One region of the Streptomyces sp. NPDC101151 genome, then DNA from elsewhere that is predicted to be linked to it. Evidence: riboswitches for the same ligand, from Rfam matches in the RefSeq annotation. Region 1 holds a riboswitch; the other holds the start of a gene.
What was found. Region 1 has a riboswitch for cobalamin ahead of ACIRU3_RS24685 (CbtB-domain containing protein). Riboswitches for the same ligand answer to the same signal wherever they lie in the genome.
Positions count from the first base shown of each region.

Region 2: linked by a shared signal. The riboswitch ahead of ACIRU3_RS34710 (CbtB-domain containing protein) and the one ahead of ACIRU3_RS24685 (CbtB-domain containing protein) in region 1 are both predicted to bind cobalamin.

Region 1 is NZ_JBIWPP010000014.1:1,009-6,804, reverse strand. It holds gene metE (5-methyltetrahydropteroyltriglutamate--homocysteine S-methyltransferase) at 1-1,993, shown strand, start outside; gene ACIRU3_RS24695 (histidine phosphatase family protein) at 2,137-2,727, shown strand; gene ACIRU3_RS24690 (CbtA family protein) at 2,982-3,734, opposite strand; gene ACIRU3_RS24685 (CbtB-domain containing protein) at 3,756-3,974, opposite strand; cobalamin riboswitch at 4,011-4,160, opposite strand; gene ACIRU3_RS24680 (MMPL family transporter) at 4,292-5,796, opposite strand, start outside.
Region 2 is NZ_JBIWPP010000027.1:16,235-22,030, forward strand. It holds gene ACIRU3_RS34695 (enoyl-CoA hydratase/isomerase family protein) at 1-81, shown strand, start outside; gene mmsB (3-hydroxyisobutyrate dehydrogenase) at 78-974, shown strand; gene ACIRU3_RS34705 (enoyl-CoA hydratase) at 971-1,762, shown strand; cobalamin riboswitch at 1,834-1,977, shown strand; gene ACIRU3_RS34710 (CbtB-domain containing protein) at 2,014-2,235, shown strand; gene ACIRU3_RS34715 (CbtA family protein) at 2,258-3,010, shown strand; gene ACIRU3_RS34720 (hypothetical protein) at 3,156-3,503, shown strand; partial or broken gene ACIRU3_RS34725 (short-chain fatty acyl-CoA regulator family protein) at 3,717-4,067, opposite strand; gene ACIRU3_RS34730 (hypothetical protein) at 4,071-4,538, opposite strand; gene ACIRU3_RS34735 (hypothetical protein) at 4,800-5,336, opposite strand; partial or broken gene ACIRU3_RS34740 (hypothetical protein) at 5,365-5,454, opposite strand; gene ACIRU3_RS34745 (sensor histidine kinase) at 5,776-5,796, opposite strand, start outside.

The DNA of each region.
Region 1 (5,796 bases):
GGCGCGCGGCACGCAGGACGCGGCGCCGCTCGAGATGACCAAGTGGTTCGACACCAATTACCACTATCTCGTGCCCGAACTGGGTCCGGACACGGTCTTCTCGGGCAACTCGGCCAAGCAGGTCGCGGAGTTGCAGGAGGCCCTCGCGCTCGGCCTGACCGCGCGGCCCGTGCTCGTCGGTCCCGTCACGTACCTTCTCCTCGCCAAGCCCGCGCCCGGCGTGCCCGCGGACTTCGACCCGCTCACCCTGCTCGACCGACTGCTTCCGGTGTACGCCGAGGTCCTCACCGACCTGCGCGCGGCAGGCGCGGAGTGGGTGCAGCTGGACGAGCCCGCGCTCGTCCAGGACCGGACACCGGCCGAGCTGAACGCGGCAGCCCGCGCCTACCGCGACCTCGGTGCCCTCACGGACCGGCCGAAGCTGCTCGTCGCCTCCTACTTCGACCGCCTCGGCGACGCCCTGCCGGTACTCGCCAAGGCCCCGGTCGACGGCCTCGCCCTCGACTTCACCGAGTCGGCCGCCGCCAACCTGGACGCGCTCGCGGCCATCGGCGGGCTGGCGGGCAAGCGCCTGGTCGCCGGTGTCGTCAACGGCCGCAACATCTGGGTCAACGACCTGGAGAAGTCCCTCGCCACGCTCGGCACCCTCCTCGGCCTGGCAGACCGGGTGGACGTGTCGGCCTCCTGCTCCCTCCTGCACGTCCCCCTCGACGCCTCGGCGGAGCGGGACATCGAGCCACAGATCCGGCGCTGGCTCGCCTTCGCCCGGCAGAAGACCACCGAGATCGTCACGCTGGCCCGCGGGCTGACCCGCGGCCCGGACGCCATCGCCGCCGAACTGTCCGCCAACCGCGCCGACCTCGCCTCCCGGGCAGGCTCGCCCATCACGAGCGATCCGGCCGTCCGCGCCCGCGGCGCCGCCGTCACCGATACGGACGCCCGCCGTTCCCAGTCGTACCCCGAGCGGGCCGCCGCCCAGCGCTCCCACCTCGGCCTGCCGTTGCTGCCCACGACCACCATCGGCTCCTTCCCGCAGACAGGCGAGCTGCGCACCGCCCGTGCCGACCTGCGTGCGGGCCGGATCGACACGGCCGGCTACGAGGAGCGGATCAGGGCGGAGATCCAGGAGGTGATCGCCTTCCAGGAGAAGGCCGGCCTGGACGTCCTGGTGCACGGCGAGGCCGAACGCAACGACATGGTCCAGTACTTCGCCGAACAGCTCACCGGCTACCTCGCCACCCAGCACGGCTGGGTCCAGTCCTACGGCACGCGTTACGTCCGTCCGCCGATCCTGGCCGGGGACATCTCCCGCCCGGAACCGATGACGGTGCGCTGGACGACCTACGCCCAGTCCCTCACCCCTCGCCCGGTGAAGGGCATGCTCACCGGGCCGGTCACCATGCTCGCCTGGTCGTTCGTCCGTGACGACCAGCCGCTCGCCGACACCGCCCGCCAGGTCGCCCTCGCCCTGCGCGACGAGGTGAACGACCTGGAGGCGGCGGGCACTTCGGTGATCCAGGTGGACGAGCCCGCGCTGCGCGAGACACTGCCGTTGCGTGCCGCCGACCATGGCGCGTACCTGGCGTGGGCCACGGAGGCGTTCCGCCTGACCACCAGCGGCGTGCGGCCGGACACCCAGGTCCACACGCACATGTGCTACGCCGAGTTCGGCGACATCGTCCGGGCCATCGACGGCCTCGACGCGGACGTCATCAGCCTGGAGGCCGCCCGCTCCCATATGCAGGTCGCCCGCGAACTCGCCGCCTACGGCTACCCGCGCGAGGCCGGACCGGGCGTGTACGACATCCACTCCCCGCGGGTACCCGGGGCGGACGAGGCGGCCGAACTGCTGCGCCTCGGGCTCCGGGCCATCCCCGCCGAGCGCCTGTGGGTCAACCCCGACTGCGGGCTCAAGACCCGCGGTTGGCCCGAGGTGCGGACCTCCTTGGAGAACCTGGTCGCTGCGGCACGCACGGTGCGCGCGGAGCTGTAGCGGGCCATTCTCCGGTCACCGAGCCCCCCCCCCCGTCCGTTCTGGCCGGGGCGGGCGTGCATGGCTGCCGGGCATGCCCGTACCGTCGTACGCATTCGGTCCAGGACAACCCGCCGTGCGGCGGAAGCAGGAGGAGCAACCGCGTGACCAGCCGTGTCACCCTCATCTCACCAGCGACCACACCGTCACTGCGGCGGGCCCGCTTCGACGACGGCGACTCGATCGAGGAAAGTGCAGGGGCACGGGCCAGGTCGGCGGCCGGATCCCTGCCGCCTGCCGGCCGGGTCTTCGCCTCTCCCAGCGTGCGCTGCCGGGAGACAGCCTCCGCGCTCGGCCTCGATGCCTCACCGGACCCGGCACTGGCGGGCCTGGACATGGGCCGCTGGCGGGGGCGGACGCTGGAGGAGGTCGGTGCCGCCGAGCCGGAGGCGGTGGCCGGCTGGCTGGCCGATCCGGGGGCCGCACCGCACGGCGGAGAGTCGGTACGGGTGTTGTGCGCGCGGATCGCACGGTGGCTGGACACGACTGCTCTGGCCGACGACAGGACGGTCGCCGTGGTGGAGCCGGAGGTGGTGCGGGCCGTGGTGGTGCACGCGCTGGGCGCGCCCGAGGCCGCGTTCTGGCGTGTCGACGTCAGGCCGCTCACGGCGACGGAAGTCACCGGCCGGTCCGGCCGCTGGAACCTGCGGCTCGGACACGACCTCGCCCAGTCGGGGGAAGCAGCAGGTCGCTGACGCCGCTCACCATGATGGTTGCGCAGGCGGTCGCGTCCCGGTGGCGCCGCAGCGACTCCGCGACCGCGCAGCGCAGGCAGCCGGTGTCCGTGTCAGGGCGACCGCCTCAGGTCCGCCAGGAGCGATGTGGAACGGTCGGGGCTGTGGGGATGTGCGGCCACCGGGCTCCTCCGCTCCTGCACGCCGCGGGTGCTCGGGGGAACGCGAGAGGGCCCCCGGATGGTTCCGAGGGGCCCTGTCGTGTCCTGAAGGATTCAGTGTGCGGCCGGAATCGTCTGTCCACTCGCGGCGGTCGCGGGCTTCGGGTTCAGCAGGCGTTCGGCCAACTCGCCGAAGAGCAGACCGAAACCGCCCCACAGAACGGTCTGGATGGCCAGCGCCGAGAGCCGGAACCGCCACAGCAGAGCGGCCGGGAAGTCCTTCGGCACCTCGTCGACGACCGGCAGGAACCCATACGCCACCCCGATCACGACGACGAACGCCGCCACCGCGGCCACCGTCGCCCACCAGGCGCCCAGCGAGGGCGCGAGGCGCTTGCCCACCATGGTGGCGGCAATCGCCAGGAGCACGCTGAGCAGCATCATCAGGAAATACAGCGTGGTCCGCCTGCCGATGGTGTCCGGGTCACCGACCGACGGCGGATTGGCCGGGTACTTCAGGAACGGCACCACGTACACGGCCACCAGGGCACAGACCGACAGCAGCAACGCGGTCGCCCGCGGGCTGAAGCGGCCCACCCGGCCCAGCGCGAAGCAGTACGCGAGCGCCGCGATGCCACCGAAGGCGACCCCGTAGACGAGGACACCGGTGGCCAGACCGGCGGTGGACTGCAGGGAGCGGGAGACGACTTCCATCTCGTGCTCGTGGGAGTGGGCGTCCTCGAAGCCGATCGCCCTGTCCACGCTCGGCTCACCGAGGAGGTAGGCGACGACGAGAGCGAGCACACCGGCGGCCAGACCGGCGAGCATGCCCCGCACAAGGAGGTTTCTTACCGTTGCGGAGTTCATGAGAGTGCGGCGTCCCTCGCGTCAGTGGCAGGGGAAGCCGAGCAGGTGACGGGCGTCGTGCACCCACTCATGGACGTCCGTGCCGCTGAACACGGAGGTGGCGCCCTGCTCGGCGCCGACGAAGTACAGCAGAACCAGCATCAGGATGCCGAAGAAGACCCCCCACGGCGCTATCGCCTTCAGCGGCAGCGTGGCGGGAACAACGGGAGTGGCTGTCGGCGGAGCGACGGTCTGCGCCATGGCAGGACCTCCTCTGGGAGTTCGCGTCCCATCTCGGTGGTGCACAGGACGACGGCCACGGGTCTGACTCACGAAACACCCCTTCTTCCAAGGTGTCTCGCACACAGTGGCGCGACCGTACCGGATTCCCACCGGCTTCCGTCTCGCCGTCGTCAATATCGCACCGACCGTACCGCGTGCCGCCTGCCCGGCCAAGACCGCCTGGACAGTCGTGATCTTCCTCTCGCCGTGCACCCGAAGCGCGCGCTCGGTCCTACCGGGGAACGCCGGGTCTGCCGGGCCGTACGGCCCGGCAGACCCGCCCTGTCACAGCGCCGCTAACCGCGGCGACCCGACGGATCGTGCGCGACCGCGTCCCGGCCGTGGTCGTGGACCGGATCGGCATCGAAGGATCCGGCGCCTGCGACGACTTCCGCTTCCACCGCCCGGTCACCGTGCCCCGGCCACCAGGCCGCGTGGCCGATCAGCGCGGTGAGACTCGGGGTGAAGAACATCGACATGACAAAGGCGGCGACCGCGATACCGAAGGAGACCGCGAAGCCCATCTCCGTGAGCAGTGCGTTGCCCGCCAGCATCATCGTGGCGAAGGTCGCCGCCAGGATGAAACCGGCCGCCGCGACGGTGGGCCCGGCATGTCGCAGCGCCATGCCGGCCGCCTCACGCGGGTCACGGCCCTCGCGGGCCTCCTCGCGGAGCCGGGCGATCATGAGGATGTTGTAGTCGGTGCCGATGGCGACAACGAAGAGATACATGATCACCGGGAGCATGAACATCAGACCCGAGTGTCCCTGTCCCTCCTGGAAGATCCACACGGTTGCGCCGAGAGTGGCGCCGAAGCCGAGGCCCACCGAGGCCATCAGATACCAGGGGGCGACCACACTGCGCAGCAGCAGCCCCAGGATCACCATGATCAGGAGGGCGGCGACCGGGAAGACCGTCCGGTAGTCGTGGTTGACCGCGGTGTTGATGTCCTTGTAGATCGAGGACATGCCGCCGACGAGGGCTTCGGTCCCCTCGGGGGCGTCGGAGTGCGCGACGTCGCGCACCTCGCCCACGGTGTCGATCGCCTTGTCCGTCGATGCCTCGTACTTGAGCGTGACGGTGAAGTCCGCCGTGGTCCCTTCCTTGTTCAGCTGGGTCATGCGGGCAGTCGCGACGCCGTCCACGGCACCGAGTTTCTTCGCGTACGCGTCGAAGCCGGCCTTGTCCAGCGGTTTGCCGCCGGTGCTGGACAGATAGACGTCGGTGGGTGCGGCGGCGCCCGCCGAGTACGCCTTCTGCATCTCGTCCTGGACGACCATGGACTCCTTGGTCTTGGGCATGGAGCCCGACGCCAGGTCGAACGTGGCCTTGTAGCCGAGCGTACCGAGCGACAGCGCGACCATGACGAGTCCGGACACCACGGCCGTCAGCGCCGGGCGGCGCTGCACACCGCGGCCGAGGGCGGCGAAACGCGCGTTGGCCGGCTCCTGTTGCCAGGACTTGGACGGCCAGAAGACCTTCGGCCCGATGAGCGAGACCACGGCCGGGATCAGCGTGAGGCCCGCGACCAGGGTGGCAGCGACCGCGATGGCGAGCGCCGGGCCCATCTGCTTCAGGAAGCCCAGCGTGGACAGCACCAGGGCGAAGAAGGCGATGATGACCGCTCCGGCGGCCGAGGCGATGGCCTCGCCCACCCGGGCGACCGCGTTGACCATGGCCTGTTTGGGTTCGTCGCCGGCGCGCAGGCGTTCGCGGTAGCGGAACATCAGGAAGAGGAAGTAGTCCGTGCCCACGCCGAAGAGCACGACGATCAGGATCGACGAGATCGAGCTGTTGGCCT
Region 2 (5,796 bases), on a different contig from region 1:
GACGTCGAACGCTTCTTCACTCCCCTCGGCGACCGCGAGCTCGGACTCGCCGCGACCGACACCCCGGAGGTGGCCTGGTGAACCGAACCATCGCGTTCATCGGACTCGGACACATGGGCGCGCCCATGGCCGTCAACCTGGTCAAGGCGGGCCACCACGTGCGCGGACACGACCTGGTGTCCGATGCTCTGGATGCTGCTGCTCAGGCGGGTGTCGAGCCCGCCCGAACCGCGGCCGAGACCGTGACGGACGCCGACGTGGTCATCACCATGCTCCCCGCGGGCCGGCACGTCCTCGACCTCTACGACACCGTCCTGTCCGCGGCCCGGCCCGGCACCCTCTTCGTCGACTGCTCCACCATCGACGTCGCCGACGCCCGTACCGCGCACGAACGTGCCGTAGCCGCCGGAATGCGGGCCCTGGACGCACCCGTCTCCGGCGGAGTGGTCGGCGCCGAGGCAGCCACGCTCACCTTCATGGCGGGCGGGGGAGAGACCGAGTTCGCCGAAGCACGTCCCGTGCTGGAGGCCATGGGAAAGAAGGCCGTCCACTGCGGCGGCGCGGGTGCCGGACAGGCCGCGAAGATCTGCAACAACATGATCCTCGGCATCTCCATGATCGCCGTGAGCGAGGCGTTCGTCCTCGGCGAGAGCCTCGGCCTGTCCCACCAGGCTCTCTACGACGTGGCCTCCACGGCATCCGGGCAGTGCTGGGCACTCAGCGTGAACTGCCCCGTTCCCGGCCCCGTGCCGGCCAGCCCCGCCAACCGGGACTACCGCCCGGGATTCGCCGCCTCGCTGATGGCCAAGGACCTCGGGCTCGCGGCCAACGCAGTCAGAGCAGGCGGAGTGCATGCGGAACTCGGCCTGCGCGCGGCCGAGTTGTACGCCGCCTACGCCGAGCGCGCCGGTGCGGCGGAGGACTTCTCCGGCATCGTCCGCACCATCAGGGATCAGAGCGGAGAAGAGGCATGAGCATGGACCCGGCCACCGAGTACGAGACGATCCTCGTCGAACGCAAGGGCCGCACCGCCCTGCTCACCCTCAACCGGCCCAAGGCTCTCAACGCGCTGAACCTCCAGGTCATGAGCGAGGTCGTCGCCGCTACCGAGGCCCTCGACCGGGACCCGGACTGTGGCTGCATCGTGATCACCGGCTCGGCGAAGGCGTTCGCGGCCGGTGCCGACATCAAGGAGATGCAGCCACAGGGCTACCTGGACATGTACCTCGCCGACTGGTTCGCCGCCTGGGACCGGCTCGGACAGCTCCGCACACCGACCGTGGCCGCCGTCGCGGGATACGCCCTCGGCGGCGGCTGCGAGCTCGCCATGCTCTGCGACATCCTGCTCGCCGCCGACACCGCCGTCTTCGGCCAGCCCGAGATCAAACTCGGGGTGATCCCCGGCATCGGCGGCTCCCAGCGCCTGACCCGCGCCGTCGGCAAGGCCAAGGCCATGGAGCTGTGTCTGACCGGGCGCACCATGGACGCGGCGGAAGCCGAGCGCGCCGGGTTGGTCTCCCGTGTGGTGCCTGCCGACGATCTGCTCGGCGAGGCCCTCGCCGTCGCCGAGACCATCGCGGGCATGTCGCTGCCGGTGGCGATGATGGCGAAGGAAGCCGTGGGGCGGGCCTTCGAGACCACGCTCACGGAAGGGGTCCGCTTCGAACGGCGCCTCTTCCACGCAGTGTTCGCCACCACCGACCAGAAGGAGGGCATGGCCGCCTTCGTCGACAAGCGGCCGCCGGAATTCCGTCACCGTTGAGTGTCGCGGCACCGGATCGTCCGCCTGGCCCGAGAGGAAGATCACGCCAGGCGGACGTGGTCTTGGCCGTGCACGCGTCACGCGGTACGGTCTGTCCGATATTGACGACGGCGAGACGGAAGCCGGTGGGAATCCGGCACGGTCGCGCCACTGTATGCGAGACATCCCCTGGGTGTCTGGCAAGTCAGACCCGTGGCCGTCGTCCTGTGCACCACCGAGATGGGACGCGAACTCCCAGAGGAGGTTCTGCCATGGCGCAGACCGTCGCCCAGCCGACAGCCACCACCCCCGTCGTTCCCGCCACGCTGCCGCTGAAGGCGATAGCTCCCTGGGCGGTCTTCTTCGGCATCCTCATGCTCGTCCTGCTGTACTTCGTCGGCGCTGAGCAGGGCGCCACCTCCGTGTTCAACGGCACGGACGTCCACGAGTGGGTTCACGACGCCCGCCACCTGCTCGGCTTCCCCTGCCACTGAACCGACGGGACAGCGCACACTCATGAACTCCGCAACGGTAAGAAACCTCCTCGTCCGGGGCATGCTCGCCGGCCTGGCCGCCGGCGTGCTCGCCCTGGTCGTCGCCTACCTCCTCGGTGAGCCGAGCGTCGACAAGGCGATCGCCTTCGAGGACGCCCACTCCCACGAGCACGAGATGGAAGTCGTCTCCCGCTCCCTGCAGTCCACGGCTGGCCTCGCCACCGGCGTCCTCGTCTACGGGGTCGCCTTCGGCGGCATCGCAGCGCTCGCCTACTGCTTCGCGCTCGGCCGCGTCGGCCGCTTCAGCCCGCGGGCCACCGCACTGCTGCTGTCCGGCTGCGCCCTGATCGCCGTCTACGTCGTGCCGTTCCTGAAGTACCCGGCCAACCCGCCGTCGGTCGGCGACCCCGACACGATCAGCAAGCGAACCACCCTGTACTTCCTGATGATGCTGCTCAGCGTCCTCCTCGCGATCGCTGCCACCATCCTGGGCAAGCGCCTGGCGCCCAGCCTGGGTACCTGGTGGGCGACCGTGGTCGCGGTGGCCGCCTTCGGCGTCGTGATCGGCCTGGCCTACGAGTTCCTGCCCGTCATCAACGAGGTCCCGAAGGACTTCCCGGCCGCCCTGCTGTGGCGGTTCCGGCTGTCCGCACTGGCCATCCAGTCCGTCCTGTGGGGCGGCTTCGGCTTGCTGTTCGGGGAGTTGGCCGAGCGCCAGCTGAACCCCAAGCCCGCGGCAGCACCGTCCGGGCGGACGGTTCCCGCCTCGAACTGATCGGTTTTGGGACACGTGAGGGCCCCTCGGAACCATCCGGGGGCCCTCTCGCGTTCTCCGGGCACCCACGCGATCGGATCACGGACATGACACAGACCGCCGACCGATCCGGCGGGGACCACCAAGCCGAGGAGCGGAGGACAGAGTGGCCAGACATCTCCAGCCGCGCCGCATCACCCTCGCGGGCCGCGAGGCGGTGGCCCTCACCGTCGAGGAGTACGAGCAACTGATCGCCAGCCGACGGCAGATCGGCGGCCAGAGCGCCCGGGTGCGGGTGCTCGCCCACCAGGCGAAGCGGACCGAAAAGCTACTTCAAGAGCTTGAGACGCTGGTCCACGTTCCGGCGGACTGCCAAGAGCCGGAGGGCACGCTGTCGTCACCGTGCCTGACGTCCTGCGCCACGGAAACAGCAACGGAGCGGGGCGAGGGCACCGAGTGTCTGCGCTGCTCGATAGCGGCGCTGCTGCGCCGGCACCGGGACATGGCTTCCTGAGCCACGCCCGTCCGCGCCACCTGCGACTCGGCACGGCGACCGTACGACCGTCCAAGTCCGGCAGATCCCGCGCCTGTGCGCCGTCCAGGCCGAGAGCTGCCGCCGTTTCCCGGCCCTGCACGCCCGGGGAGGCGACCACCCGGGCACGCGAGTGGCGACCCGGCCGAAAGGGCGCCCGCCACGGGGCCGCTTCTGACCCACCGGCCATCGGTGTCATGGGGTATGGGTCTCCCCGGGATACGGCACGTACGTACGCCGGTCCGGGTCGATGGCCGGCCGGCCGCCGGCCGGTGGCCGGGCCCGCTGCGCGCAGTCGCGGCGCTCACAGATCCGGCAGCCCAGACCGATGGGCGTCGCGGCCCGCGGGTCGTCCAGAGCGATCCCCTCGGCGTGGACGAGCCGGTGGGCGTGCCTCAGCTCGCAGCCGAGTGCCACCGCGAACTCGGCGCGGGGCGCGTGATGGCCGAATCCTCCGCGGGTGATGGTCCGCGCAACCCAGAAGTACCGTTTCCCGTCTGGCATCTCCGCCACCTGCGTCAGCATCCGCCCCGGTGCGGAGAACGAACTTCACGGCCGCCACCGGATCAGGGCAGGCATGGCAGCGTGGTCGGTGCCTTCCATCGTCACGATGACTTCCCGGCCCGTCGCCGTTCCCAGCCAGGTCACAAAGGCACGAACGGGTGTGAAGGTCGCCCTGTCGACCACGTCGGAAGGATCGAAGGTGAACTCGAGCTCTTCGATGTAGAAGAAATAGCAGGTGAACCACACACCGTCGACGTCGATGGCCAGGCTCGCCGATTCCTCCGGATCCCGCTCCAGTCGGGACCATACGGCGGAGGCGTCCAAGGCTCCGCTCTCCGTCGTGCCATAGAGCGTCCAGGTAAGGACATGGTGCCCCGGGACCGCGCGCAGCCCGTCGAACATGCGCCGCCAGTCGTCGATCGTGGTGTCGAGGACGCAGACGTCCCGCAGTGCTCCATCTGTGACGAAGTCCTCTGCCCGGTAGGCCGGTTCGGCCTCGTGCTGCCCCACCATTACAGGAGTCCCACAAAAGTGAGTTGGCCCCCACGCCAACTCCATCGGGCGCCCCAGCCTCCGGGAACCCTGAAGTCCCGGGTGATGCCACCGCATTGAGCTGACGCCGAGGTGTTGACCTTCTCGACCACGTTCGGGTCGGTGAGTATGTCCTGGATCATCTCGTTGGCGATCTCGGGCCGCTCACTATTGGTAACCTTGCCGAAATTGTACATAGCGACATGAGCTTGACCCAGCTTGGCCAGATTGCCAGGGCTTGGGTCACCGTGTTTCTGCCAGGCCCAGCCGGCCGGCGACAGTTGGCCCTTCTCGATGGTGGCGGCCGCCTGGTACAAGTCGTCGGTGCCATAGTTGCAGGGGGAACGACCGAGGGGGTCGATCCAGGTCCGCGGAGTGCGTACATAGCCGTGGTGATTGTCCGCCGGCTCCGTCGAAGGGGCCCGGAGTGTGGTGGGTCGTGTTGCCGGCGGCGTCGGTGTGGCCGAGGAGGTTGCCTTCCGCGTCCCAGGCCCATGACTCGCGCGAGCCGTCCGGGTGTCGGCGCCACGACGGATTGCCCTCGCTGGTCCGGCCCAGACGGGTGGCGTGGCCCAGCGGATCGGTCAGCTCGAAGATCCGGCCGAAGGAATCCCGGCGGATCGCCCTGGTGTGGCCCAGCTCGTCGGTCGTCGCGACGGGCAGGCCGGCCGGGTCGTACGCGACGGTGCGGGTGTGGCCGAGAGCGTCGGTGATTGCTGTCGGGCGACCCGCCTCGTCGTGCGTGTACCGGGTCTCGGCCCCCGTAGGGTCGACGCTCATGCGGAGGTTGCCCCCGCTCGTCGTAGGTGTGCCGCCGGACAGCCCCGCTCGGCTCGACGACCTCCGTCGGCTGCCCGAACGCGTTGCACGCGGCCCGAGCGACCGATCCGTCCGGCAGGGTGAGGGTCCGTCAGGTCGCCTGAGGCGTCGCAGGCGTACCGGGTCGTGCGTTCCAGGGCGTCGGTGACGGCGACATGCCGGGCGCCGTACTCGTCCCAGCGGGCTCGGGTGAGGTGCCCCCAGCGGATCCGTCTCCTCCTCGACCTGGCCCTCGGCGTTGTAGCGGTGCACCGAGACGCGGCCCAGGCAGTCTGTACGTCGACTTTCGTGCCGCGTCGTCGTACGTCAGCGTCCCGGACAGAAGGCCGTCCACGCCCTCGGTGCGGACCACGCGGCCGCGCTCGTCGTCTTCACACCCGCCGAGCTGCCCTCGCGAGCATCAGCTTCTGCGCTGCCCCGG